One region of the Streptomyces sp. NPDC088400 genome, then DNA from elsewhere that is predicted to be linked to it. Evidence: riboswitches for the same ligand, from Rfam matches in the RefSeq annotation. Region 1 holds a riboswitch; the other holds the start of a gene.
The links. Region 1 has a riboswitch for cyclic di-AMP ahead of ACIQD6_RS01180 (NlpC/P60 family protein). Riboswitches for the same ligand answer to the same signal wherever they lie in the genome.

Region 1 (5,850 bases):
CCTCGCTGCTCGGCGGCTTTCTGACGCAGATGAAGGCGATGAGCGCGGGCACGGCACGGTTCAACGCACCGATGCTGCACGGAGCGCTGACGATGCTGATCACCGGCATGGTGCTGGTGGGCCTCAACCAGGCCGACGGTCACACCCTGAACAACATCAAGATCGGCATCAAGCTGGCGATCCTGGTCGTGATCCTGGGTGTGGTGTACGTGAAGCGGGACGACGAGGCCGCCTCGAAGCCGCTGTTCGGCGTGGTGGGCGGTCTGACGGTGGCCAACATCTTCATCGCCACGCTCTGGACCTGAGCGGGGCCGTGGCCCGCAGGACGCTCGACGGCGCTCCCCGGGCCACGGGCGTGAGTTCAGCGGTCCGCCGGTGTCAGGCGGGGCGGACGCTGCCGTAGATCGGCATGTAGTAGATCGACTCCTCGCGGACGTTCGCGCCCGGCTTGGGGGCATGGATCATCATGCCGTCGCCGATGTAGATGCCGACATGGCTGATGTCGTCGTAGAAGAAGACCAGATCGCCCGGACGGAGGTCCTCCGTCGCGACGCGCGTGCCGGTCTTCGCCTGGTCCCAGGTGGTACGCGGAAGTTCCACGCCCGCCTCTTTCCAGGCGGCCTGGGTCAGGCCCGAGCAGTCGTACGAGCTGGGGCCGGTCGCGCCCCAGACGTACGGCTTGCCGATCTGGGCGCGGGCGAAGGCGAGGACCTTCGCGGCCTTGGTGGTCTGCGCGCTGTCGGAGGCCCCCGAGCCGGTCCCGGTGCCCGTGCCGGTGCCGGTGCCCGTACTTGAGCCTGAGTCTGAGCCGGTCTCGTTGTCCGTTCCGGTCGACGGGGATTCGGCCTGCTCCCCGTCCTGCTGCTTCGCCCGCTCTTGCTCTTGTTCCTGCTTCTCGCGCAGGCGCTCGGCCTCGGCCCTGGCCCGAGCGTCTTCCTTGGCCTTCGCCTCCGCCTTGCGGCGGGCCTCGTCTTCCTTCTTGCGTTCCAGCGCGGCCAGGCGCGCCTTTTCCTCGGCGGTCAGCTTCGACAGCAGTGCCCGCGCCGCGCTGAGCTTCTTCTGGACGCTCTCCTTGCTGGTGCGCAGGGATGCCTGCGAGTCGGAGAGCGACTCCAGGCTCTTGGTCGCCTCTGCCCGCTGCTTCGTCGCGTCGGCCTGCTGTGACTGGTACTCGGCGACGGCCCCTTGCTGACGGTCGGTCAGCCGGTCCGTCGTCTGCTTCTGTTCGAGGAACTCCTCAGGGCTGTCCGCGAACAGCAGGGCGGCGGTCGGGGTGATCGCGCCTTCCCGGTACTGCGTGGCCGCGTAGCCGCCGAGCTTGCGGCGGGCCTCGTTCAGCTTGTCCATGCGCTCGGCGGCGTCGTCGAGCGCACGGTCGACCGTGCGCTTCTGCTCCTGGGTGGCTTCTTTGGCCTTGTTGTACTGCTGGGTCTCGCTCCCGGCCTGGCGGTACAGATCGTCGACCTTCTTCTGTACCTCTTCGACGGACGGTGTCGGCTCGGTGGGCGCGGCGTGCGCGTTCTGTGTCGAGAGCAGCGTGACCGAAGCGAGAGCGGCCGTCGTGACTCCGACGGCCGGGGAGTTGGCGCGTACTCCGCTACGGTTGCGCGGCTTGCGATGCGACGCCAAGGTCGGCATCTCCTTCCGTGGACCGCCTACCGGGTTAGCTGTCGGGTTCGGGCGGAACGGAAGGCTGCCCTACGGGCCTGGAACGTACGGCCCGATTCACCCCGGTCGTGCAGAGTGGGTCCCCGGTTCCGAACTTCCTCACAGGAAGGTCGAATTCGGCGCGGGCCGCCCGCTTGGCGCGGATCGCCGGGGAGGGAACGGGCTGCCTGACGGAGCACGCTAGCCAAAGTGTGGCGCTTGTGTGAAGGCGGATGGCCGATATGCCCGATACGTTTTTGTGACATTTGCCCGCGTGATGTGCGGGGGTGTTGGTGGGTAAGTCCGCCATTACGGTGCGTGATTTTTCGGGCCGTTCCGCGCGTCCGCCCGGCATCCTGTCGGGGGCGGCGACGGATGCCTCGGGAGACTTCCGAAGGCGGGCGCGGGCTGTCAGTCCGGGAGCCTAGACTCGTAAAGCGATGAGCAGCCTCTTTGACGACAGTTTCCTGGCGGACCTCCAGCCCTCGGGCGACGAGCACCCACCGCCGCCCGAGGATCACGCCGAGCATGCCCCGGAGCAGGTGCCCGACGACCTCTTCGAGGGTGCCTTCGACGCGCCCCCGGCGCGGGACGCGTACCACCGCGACGGCGCTCCGCGCACCGTGGTGGATCCGGCCGCGCTGCTCGAAGGGCTGAACGAGGAGCAGCGCGCGGCCGTCGTGCACACCGGATCGCCCCTGCTCATCGTGGCCGGAGCCGGCTCCGGCAAGACCCGGGTCCTGACCCACCGGATCGCGCATCTGCTGGGGACCCGCAACGTTCACCCCGGCCAGATACTGGCGATCACCTTCACCAACAAGGCCGCGGGCGAGATGAAGGAGCGCGTCGCCGACCTCGTCGGCCCGCGCGCCGCCGCCATGTGGGTGCTGACCTTCCACAGCGCCTGCATCCGCATCCTGCGGCGCGAGTCGAAGAGGCTCGGGTTCACGTCGTCGTTCTCGATCTACGACGCCGCCGACTCCAAGCGCCTGATGGCCCTGGTCTGCCGCGATCTGGACCTCGACCCCAAGCGCTACCCGCCCAAGTCCTTCAGCGCCAAGATCTCGAATCTGAAGAACGAGCTGATCGACGAGGAGACCTTCGCCGACCAGGCGGCCGACGGCTTCGAGAAGATGCTCGCCGAGGCGTACCGGATGTACCAGGCGCGGCTGCGTGAGGCCAACGCCCTGGACTTCGACGACATCATCATGACCACCGTCCATCTGCTCCAGGCGTTCCCCGATGTCGCCGAGCACTACCGGCGGCGCTTCCGGCACGTCCTGGTGGACGAGTACCAGGACACCAACCACGCGCAGTACACCCTCGTACGGGAGCTGGTGGGCCCCTCCGGCGCCGACCACGACCCGGCCGAGCTGTGTGTCGTCGGTGACGCCGATCAGTCGATCTACGCCTTCCGCGGCGCCACCATCCGTAACATCCTCCAGTTCGAGGAGGACTACCCGGACGCGACGACGATTCTGCTGGAGCAGAACTACCGTTCCACGCAGACGATCCTCAGCGCCGCCAACGCGGTCATCGAGCGGAACGAGAGCCGTCGGCCGAAGAACCTCTGGACGAAGGCCGGCGCGGGCGCCCAGATCACCGGCTACGTCGCGGACACGGAGCACGACGAGGCGCAGTTCGTCGCCGACGAGATCGACCGTCTGACGGACGCGGGCGAGGCCAAGGCGGGCGATGTCGCCGTCTTCTACCGTACGAACGCGCAGTCGCGTGTCTTCGAAGAGATCTTCATCCGGGTCGGACTGCCGTACAAGGTCGTCGGAGGAGTGCGCTTCTACGAGCGCAAGGAGGTCCGCGACGTGCTGGCCTACCTGCGCGTCCTGGCCAATCCGGAGGACAGCGTTCCGATGCGCCGGATCCTCAATGTGCCCAAGCGTGGCATCGGGGACCGTGCGGAGGCGATGATCGACGCCCTCGCGCTGCGGGAGAAGATCACCTTCCCGCAGGCGCTGCGGCGGGTGGACGAGGCGTACGGCATGGCGGCCCGCTCCGCGAATGCCGTCAAGCGCTTCAACACGCTGATGGAAGAGCTGAGCACGATCGTCGAATCGGGTGCCGGGCCCGCGACGGTCCTGGAGGCCGTGCTCGAACGGACCGGTTATCTGGCCGAGCTCCAGTCCTCGACGGACCCGCAGGACGAGACGCGTATCGAGAACCTTCAGGAACTGGCGGCGGTGGCGCTGGAATTCGAGCAGGAGCGCAGCCAGGCCGCGGGGCAGGCGGAGGTTCAGGGCGAGGATCAGAGCCAGGGCGAGGGTCAGACTCAGGGCCGAGGCGAGGCTCAGGGCGAGGGCCAGGGCGGGGACGAGACGGCTGCCGCCGCCGCGACGACGACCGGCACGCTCGCCGAATTCCTGGAGAAGGTGGCGCTCGTCGCGGACTCCGACCAGATCCCCGACGAGGACGAGGACGGCTCCGGTGTCATCACGCTGATGACGCTGCACACGGCCAAGGGACTTGAGTTCCCGGTGGTGTTCCTGTCGGGCATGGAGGACGGCGTCTTCCCGCACATGCGCGCCCTCGGGCAGACGAAGGAACTGGAGGAGGAGCGCCGGCTGGCGTACGTCGGCATCACGCGCGCCCGTGAACGGCTCTATCTGACCCGGTCGTCGATGCGGAGCGCCTGGGGACAGCCCTCGTACAACCCGCCGTCGCGGTTCCTGGAGGAGATTCCCGGACACCACCTGGAGTGGAAGCGGACCGGCGCGCAGATCCCGGCGGGCCCGACGTCAGGGATCACGTCCTCGCTGTCCTCCTCCGCCTCGTCGCGGTCGAGGTCCGGCGGCGGCCCCTCGGGCTTCGCGACACGGCGTACGACCGACAAGCCGGTGATCTCGCTGACGGTGGGAGACCGGGTCACGCACGACCAGTTCGGGCTCGGCACGGTGACGGCGGTGACGGGGACGGGCGCCGACGCGCAGGCGACGGTCGACTTCGGCGACACCAAGCCCAAGCGACTGCTGCTGCGGTACGCGCCGGTCCAGAAGCTGTAGGCGCAAGGCGCGGTAAGCGCGTTGGGGCCGTCAGAATCCCCCTCCGTGGAAAATCCCGTAGAGCTCGGGGACTTCGGAGGGGGATCGCCGGTGGCAGTGTCCGACTACATCGGTCCGACTACATCGGGTTGACACCGTGGCCGCGGAGCCACGTCAGCGGGTCGATCGCCGCGCCGCCGCCGGGCCGTACCTCGAAGTGCAGGTGCGGTCCGGTGGAGTTGCCCGAGTTCCCGGAAAAGGCGATCACATCGCCGGCCTTGACCGAACCGGAGCGGATCTTGGTGCTGCTGAGGTGGCAGTACCAGGTCTCGGTGCCGTCGGGGGAGGTCACGATGGCCATGTTGCCGTAGGCGCTGTTGTACTGCGTCCGCACGGTGCCGTCGGTCGCCGCCATCACCGGAGTGCCGTACGACACCGGGAAGTCGATCCCGGTGTGCATGGACATCCAGTTGACGCCCGCCTGGCCGTACTGGGCGCTCAGTCCGTGCTGCGCGACGGGGAGGGCGAACTTGGGGCGCAGGGCCTCCTTGCGCGCCGCTTCGTCCTCGCGTTTCTTCCTCTCCGCTTCCTGCCGTGCCTTGAGGTCGATGCGCTCCTGAGTACGGCTGGCGCGGTCGCCGAAGTCGCGGGCGTCGGCGCTGAGCGCGGCGAGCTGCGTGTCCAGCTTGTTGTTGGCCACGACAGGCTTCACCGCGCTGGGTACGGTGTCGGCGGCGGAGGCCGTCGTGGTCGTGTCGTCCTGGGACTCCTCGCCGCCGCTGAGATTCCCGACGGAGGCCGCGGCGATACCGGCCACCCCCATCACACACGCGGAGGGAACGGCGACGGTGAGAAGCGCGGAGCGCTTGGCGGGCGTACGCCGGCGGCCACGGCTGCCGCCACCGCCACCGGCGCGGCGTGCGGTGCGGGGCTCGACGGTTATGGCGGGCGTGGCCATGGTCTCGGCCAGGTGGATCTGCTCGGGCTCGGCGCTGTACTCGGTCCCGGTGCCGTACTCGGCGCTGTATTCGGTGCCGTATTCGCCTTCGGTCCCGGTCCCGGTCCCGGTCGGGTGCTCGGTCTCCGCCTCGACCGCGGAGGCGTAGCCGGCCGTCGAGTCGAACTCGCCGCCGGACATGTTGGACGCGCCGGACGGGTCGGACTCGTGCTCCGGAGCGCCGTATTCGGAGTCGGGGCTGTAGTGCGCGCC
Region 2 (5,850 bases), on a different contig from region 1:
CCGAGAGCTGAAACCACATGTCGTTCTGATGGACCTGCGTATGCCCGTCATGGACGGCGTGGCCGCTACGCGGCAGATCTGCTCCGACGACTCAATGGCAGACGTTCGCGTGCTTGCTCTCACCATGTTCGACATGGACGAGTATGTCTACCCGGCCCTTCAGGCAGGTGCCAGCGGGTTCATGCTGAAGGACGCCTCGCCCTCCGACCTGGTCGCCGGTATTCGCGTCATAGCCGACGGCGACGGTGTGTTGGCACCGACCGTCACGCGCCGCCTCCTCGCGAAGTTCTCTCCCCGCGGCGAAGTGCTCCAGACATTCCGGCCCACACCAAGACTTGCCGGGCTCACCCAGCGGGAACAGGAGGTGCTCGTGCTGATCGCGAACGGATTGTCGAACGCCGAGATCTCCGGGCGTCTGGTGATCGGTCTGCCGACCGTGAAGACTCATGTGAGCAGCCTGCTTGCCAAGCTGAATGCCCGCGACCGAGCGCAACTTGTCATCGTCGCCTATGAGAGCGGCCTCACCAGGCCTGGGGTGTCGACCTGAGGCCGGTCCGCGAGCTAAATCGTTCGTGACGAGATCGCGCATCGCCGTACTGTGACCCGGTCAACGACCGTGGGAGGCAGAGGCGCGTACCCCCTGGGCACAACGAGCCCCCACGGCCATGCGGAGGGCGCGACACGGTGGATCAGCGCAACGGATGGGCCGACGAGCACTTCGGAGCCGTCGCCGACGTGTTCGCGCGGAACTTCACCGAGTTCCCCGAACTCGGCTCTGCCGTCACGGTGTTCGCCGGCGGACGCAAGGTCGTGGATCTGTGGGGCGGGGTCGCGGACCAGCGGACCGGCCGGCCGTGGGACCAGGCCACAGTGGTGCCGGTCTTCTCCTGTGCCAAGGGCATCGTGAGCCTGTGCGCCCACCTCCTCGCGCAGGAGGGACGCCTCGACCTCGACGCCCCGGTGAGCCGGTACTGGCCCGAGTTCGCGCAGCACGGCAAGGACGCCATCACCTGCCGCATGGTCCTCGGGCACCGGGCGGGACTCCCCGCCCTCGACCGGGTACTCAGCTTCGAGGAGATCGCCGGCTGGACACCGGTGACCCGGGCCATGGAGGAGCAGAAGCCGCTGTGGGAGCCGGACACGGCGTACGAGTACCACGGTCACGTCTTCGGCTTCCTCATCGGTGAGGTCATCCGGCGCATCACCGGGCTCACTCCCGGCGCGTACTTCCGCCGCGTCGTGGGCGACCCGCTGGGACTACGGGCCTGGATCGGCCTGCCCACCGAGGAGACGGCCGGCCGTGCCCGGCTCGTCGAGGCCGAGGGACGGCCGGGGATGCCAGGGCCCGAGCACCTGCTCACCCGCATCGTGACGATGAACGGAGCCCTGGCCTTCCCCGGTCTCGACGAGCCGCACGGCTGGAACGACCCGGCGCTGCTGGGAATGGAGCTGCCCGGAGCCGGTGCCACGGCGTCGGCGAGCGGACTTGCCGGGCTCTACGCCGCCACCGTGACCGGCATCGAGGGCCGGGAGCGGCTGCTCACACCGGACACCGTGACGGACGCGGTCCGCGAGATGTCGTCCGGCAAGGGGTGGCTGGGCTTCGACGCCGGGGCACGCTGGGGCTCGGGCTTCCTGCTCGACTCGCCGGCCTTCCGGCCGATGCTGGGGGAGCGCAGTTTCGGCAACGACGGAGCCGGCGGCCAATTCGCCTTCGGCGACGACGAGTTCGGCGTGGGCTTCGCGTACACCGCCAACCGCATGATCGGCCACGGCGACGCCCGTGCGGACCGCCTCGTCGCGGCTGTGCGCGACTGCCTGGCAGGCTGACGCCCGCGAGTGGGCGGGGCGAGAGCCGTGTCGGTCGGCAATTCTCCGGTGACGCTCCACATCCCCGAGCCCTGTGCCGCGTATTCCGCAGACTCCAGAATCTGGAATTCGCCGGTTCTCGGGTAAAAGGAAGCGCCGGAAAGGTTTCTGACTCCCGATCGCCCTGCATTGCCGGATGAACCCGGTTGCCTTGAGCGGGAGATCATATTCCTGAGTGATGTGACGACAGGCAGTCAGAAATGCGACCGTCGCTGCCCATTTGATGCCGCCGACGGCGCACCCGGGCAAGGAGTGGCCGGACGAGGGTGACTCGCTGTGTGGGAACGAACTCTGGAGTGTCGGTGTTGCTGCCCGGCCGGGCGATGTCGGGATGGGGCGGTGTCGGGGTGGGCGCGTCCCGGGGCGTCGGTCGCGTCGTCGTCGCGGAGTACGAGGCCCGTACAGCATCAGCCGCCCATATGGGCGTTTTGCTGGCGTTCTTGCTTTAAGTCTTATTTGGAATATTCGCGTAACTTACTGCCCTCTGTTCGGTGTTGTGACGCGCATCCCCCCCTTGCCTCGTGATTCCCGTCACGCCCTGCGCCGCGGTGAGGTTCTTGCTCGCCCGTCCACTTCGCTCACAGGGAAGGAGAGTTGAGTTTCCTGGCGTGGAATGGGGAGACCGGGATTTGCCGGTTCGGATTCCCTTATGGAGGGGCGTTGTGAATTCAGGACTTGTTTCGCCCGGACGTTCTCGTCTAGTTTCACGTCACTCCGGATAGAACGCCGAATCCTGCCGCTGTCCGGAAACCACACCCACTCACCTACGGCAGGAGCGGGGAACCCAGGTAAGTCGCTGATCCGATACCGGACCGGCTAGGGGTGAAGTCGCATTCCCACGCGGCCGGGCATCTCCCGCCCGAACCCGACAGCTCACCTCGCAGGCGACGGAGAGGAATTCGTCATGCCCGCAAAGGCCAAGCACCGTCGTCCCAGAATCAGCCCGCTCGCCCGAGGCCTCGTCGCCGTGGGCGCGGGTGGCGCCGTACTCGCCCTTCCGCTGGTGGCCGCGACCACCGCCAGTGCGGCCCCGTCGGCGGGTCATGTCGCCGCCGAAGCGGCTACCGCGCCCGCCGCCGTCAAGGCCAAGCCGGCCAGCTACTCCGTGGTCGCGGGTGATTCTCTTTCCAAGATCGCGCACGCGCATTCCCTGAGCGGCGGCTGGAAGAAGCTGTACCAGGACAACGAGAAGGCCGTCGGCGACGACCCGTCGCTGCTTCACCCCGGCACCAAGCTGTCGATCGGCGAGAAGGCCAAGGCCGAGAAGGCCACGGCCGGCGCTGCCACACAGGCGAGTGCCGAAAACGCGAAGTCCGGTGCGGGCGCCACGGTCGTCCAGGCGGCGGCGGAGAAGACGTACTCCGACAACCTGGACGGTTGGATCAAGGAGTCGCTGGACGTCATGGCCGCCCACGGCATTCCGGGCACCTACGACGGCATCCACCGCAACATCATCCGCGAGTCCGCGGGCGACCCGGCGGCCATCAACAACTGGGACTCCAACGCCGTGGCCGGCACCCCGTCCAAGGGGCTCCTCCAGGTCATCGACCCGACGTTCCAGGCCTACCACGTGCCCGGTACGTCGACCGACAGCTACGACCCGGTCGCCAACATCACGGCCGCGTGCAACTACGCCGCCGACAAGTACGGCTCGATCGACAATGTGAACGGCCCCTACTGACAGTCCCTGCCGGGATTCGTCAGGACGCCGATACGCGGGCCCCTGCCGGAGCGATGATTCGCGCCGGACAGGGGCCCGCGTATCGGTGGCGGGCGACACGGCGGTGGAGCGGCCGGGCCGCACGGAATTCCGGCGTCCGGTTCACACGCGGCGTGCGCGCAGCTCCCGCAGGCCCGCCACCGCCAGGACGAGTGCCGCCGCACCCAGGGACCACAGCAGCTGCGGACGCGCCGTGTCGTCGGTCAGCATCAGCCCGAACAAGACCGCCATCGCGACCAGCGCCGCGATGGTCAGGCCCGGGAAGAGCCACATCTTCAGGATCAGGCGTTCCGGTGCCTCCTCCTCGATACGCCGCCGCAGGCGCAGCTGCGACGCGGCGATCAGCGCCCATACGAAGAGGAGCACCGCGCCGACCGAGTTGAGCATGTAGAGGAAGACCGAGTCGGGCCACTTCAGATTGAGCAGCACGGAGACGAAGCCGAACGCCACGGAGGCCAGGACCGCCCGGCGCGGCACGCCCCCCTCGCTCACCTTTCGCAGCGAGCCCGGCGCCTCACCCCGTTCGGCGAGCGAGAAGACCATCCGGGACGCCCCGTAGAGGTTGGCGTTGAGCGCCGAGAGCAGAGCCACGAACACGACGATGTTCATGATCTGCCCGGCGGACGGGACGCCGATCGCGTCGAGGACGGTGACGTACGGACTCAGCCCCGCCTTCTGCGCCGTCCACGGCAACGCGGTCACGATGACCAGCATCGAGCCGACGTAGAAGAACAGGATCCGGAACACCGAGCTGCGCACCGCCCTGGCCACCGAGCGCACCGGGTCGTCGGACTCGGCCGCCGCGATCGTGACGACCTCCAGGCCGCCGAAGGCGAAGACGACGGCGAGGACACCGGAGACGACGCCCTGCCAGCCACCCGGCAGGAAGCCGCCCTGCCCGGTGAGGTTCGTGAGGCCGACGGGGTCGGTGTCGGGCAGGATGCCGAAGATCGCGAGCAGCCCGAGGACCAGGAACGCGACGATCGCGAAGACCTTCAGGGCGGCGAACCAGAACTCGAACTCGCCGAAATTCTTCACGGCGGCGAGGTTCGTGCCGGTGAAGAGCAGCATGAAGAGCAGTACCCACGCCCACTGGGGTACGGACGGCAGCCAGCCGTGCGCGATCTGCGCCGCGCCCGTCGCCTCCACGGCCAGTACGACGACCAGCAGGAACCAGTACAGCCAGCCCACGCTGAACCCGGCCCACCGGCCGAGGGCCCGCTCGGCGTGTACGGAGAAGGACCCCGACGCCGGCATCGCGGCCGACATCTCGCCCAGCATCCGCATCACGCACATCGCGAGCGCGCCCGCGATCAGGTAGGAGACGACGATCCCGGGCCCGGCGACCGCGATCCCGGCCCCTGAGCCGACGAAGAGCCCGGCCCCGATGACGCCGCCGAGCCCGAGCATGGTCAGATGCCGCTGCTTGAGCCCGCCGGAGAGCGGTTCGTCAGGTGTTCCCGTGTCCGGCCCCGTCTCGCTTGTGGCCGACGGGGTGACAGGGAGGTGGTCGTGCATGTGCGGTCAGGCTGCTTTCGGGGGCTCGCGAGGCTGGCGGGAACCTCCAGTGTCTCCGGGCGACGCCTCCACAGGCAAAACAGGCCGATGCACCGTCGGCTCGCGTGACGCGCGTCACGCGGGTCCGGTCGGGGCCGGCGAGAAGGCCGGGGCCGGAGGGAAGGCGGGGGCCGTCGGGGAAGCGGGGGCCGTCGGCGCGACCGGCCGGAGTGACGGTTCGACGAGTCGGTCCAGGGCCTCCTCGACCCCGGAGGCGACCTGGATCACGACGCGCTCCTCCGGGCTGATGAAGGCGTCGGAGACCATGTTGTCCAGGAGCGTCAGCAACGGGTCGAAGAACCCTTCCCGGTTGACCAGGACGAGCGGCTTGTGGTGGATGCCCAGCTGGTTCCAGGTCGCCACCTCCAGCAGTTCGTCGAGTGTGCCGAAGCCGCCGGGGAGTACGGCGAACCCGGCCGCCAGGCGGTACATCAGCGCCTTGCGTTCGTGCATCGTCTCCACGACGATCACTTCGGTCCGCGACTCGTCGGGCTGTTCACGTTCGTACAGATGTCGTGGGATCACTCCGGTGACCGGGGCCCCGGCGTCCAGCGCCGCGTCCGCGACGGCGCCCATGATGCCGACCCCTCCGGCGCCGTAGACCAGTCCCGTTCCGCGGCGCGCCAGCGCCCCGCCGAACTCGGTGGCGAGTCGCAGATGCTGGGGGCTGGCACCGGGGCGGGCGCCGCAGAACACACCGACTC

Region 2: it holds a riboswitch for cyclic di-AMP, as region 1 does, so the genes downstream of both, ACIQD6_RS19865 (transglycosylase SLT domain-containing protein) here and ACIQD6_RS01180 (NlpC/P60 family protein) in region 1, are expected to answer to the same signal.

What each region holds. Positions count from the first base shown of each region.
Region 1 covers NZ_JBIVMZ010000001.1:239,116-244,965, forward strand. The annotation lists gene ACIQD6_RS01175 (hypothetical protein) at 1-305, shown strand, start outside; gene ACIQD6_RS01180 (NlpC/P60 family protein) at 379-1,638, opposite strand; cyclic di-AMP (ydaO/yuaA leader) riboswitch at 1,637-1,800, opposite strand; gene ACIQD6_RS01185 (ATP-dependent DNA helicase) at 2,088-4,661, shown strand; gene ACIQD6_RS01190 (peptidoglycan DD-metalloendopeptidase family protein) at 4,780-5,850, opposite strand, start outside.
Region 2 covers NZ_JBIVMZ010000007.1:284,268-290,117, reverse strand. The annotation lists gene ACIQD6_RS19875 (response regulator) at 1-547, shown strand, start outside; gene ACIQD6_RS19870 (serine hydrolase domain-containing protein) at 685-1,830, shown strand; cyclic di-AMP (ydaO/yuaA leader) riboswitch at 2,584-2,769, shown strand; gene ACIQD6_RS19865 (transglycosylase SLT domain-containing protein) at 2,774-3,550, shown strand; gene ACIQD6_RS19860 (amino acid permease) at 3,692-5,107, opposite strand; gene ACIQD6_RS19855 (TIGR00730 family Rossman fold protein) at 5,222-5,850, opposite strand, start outside.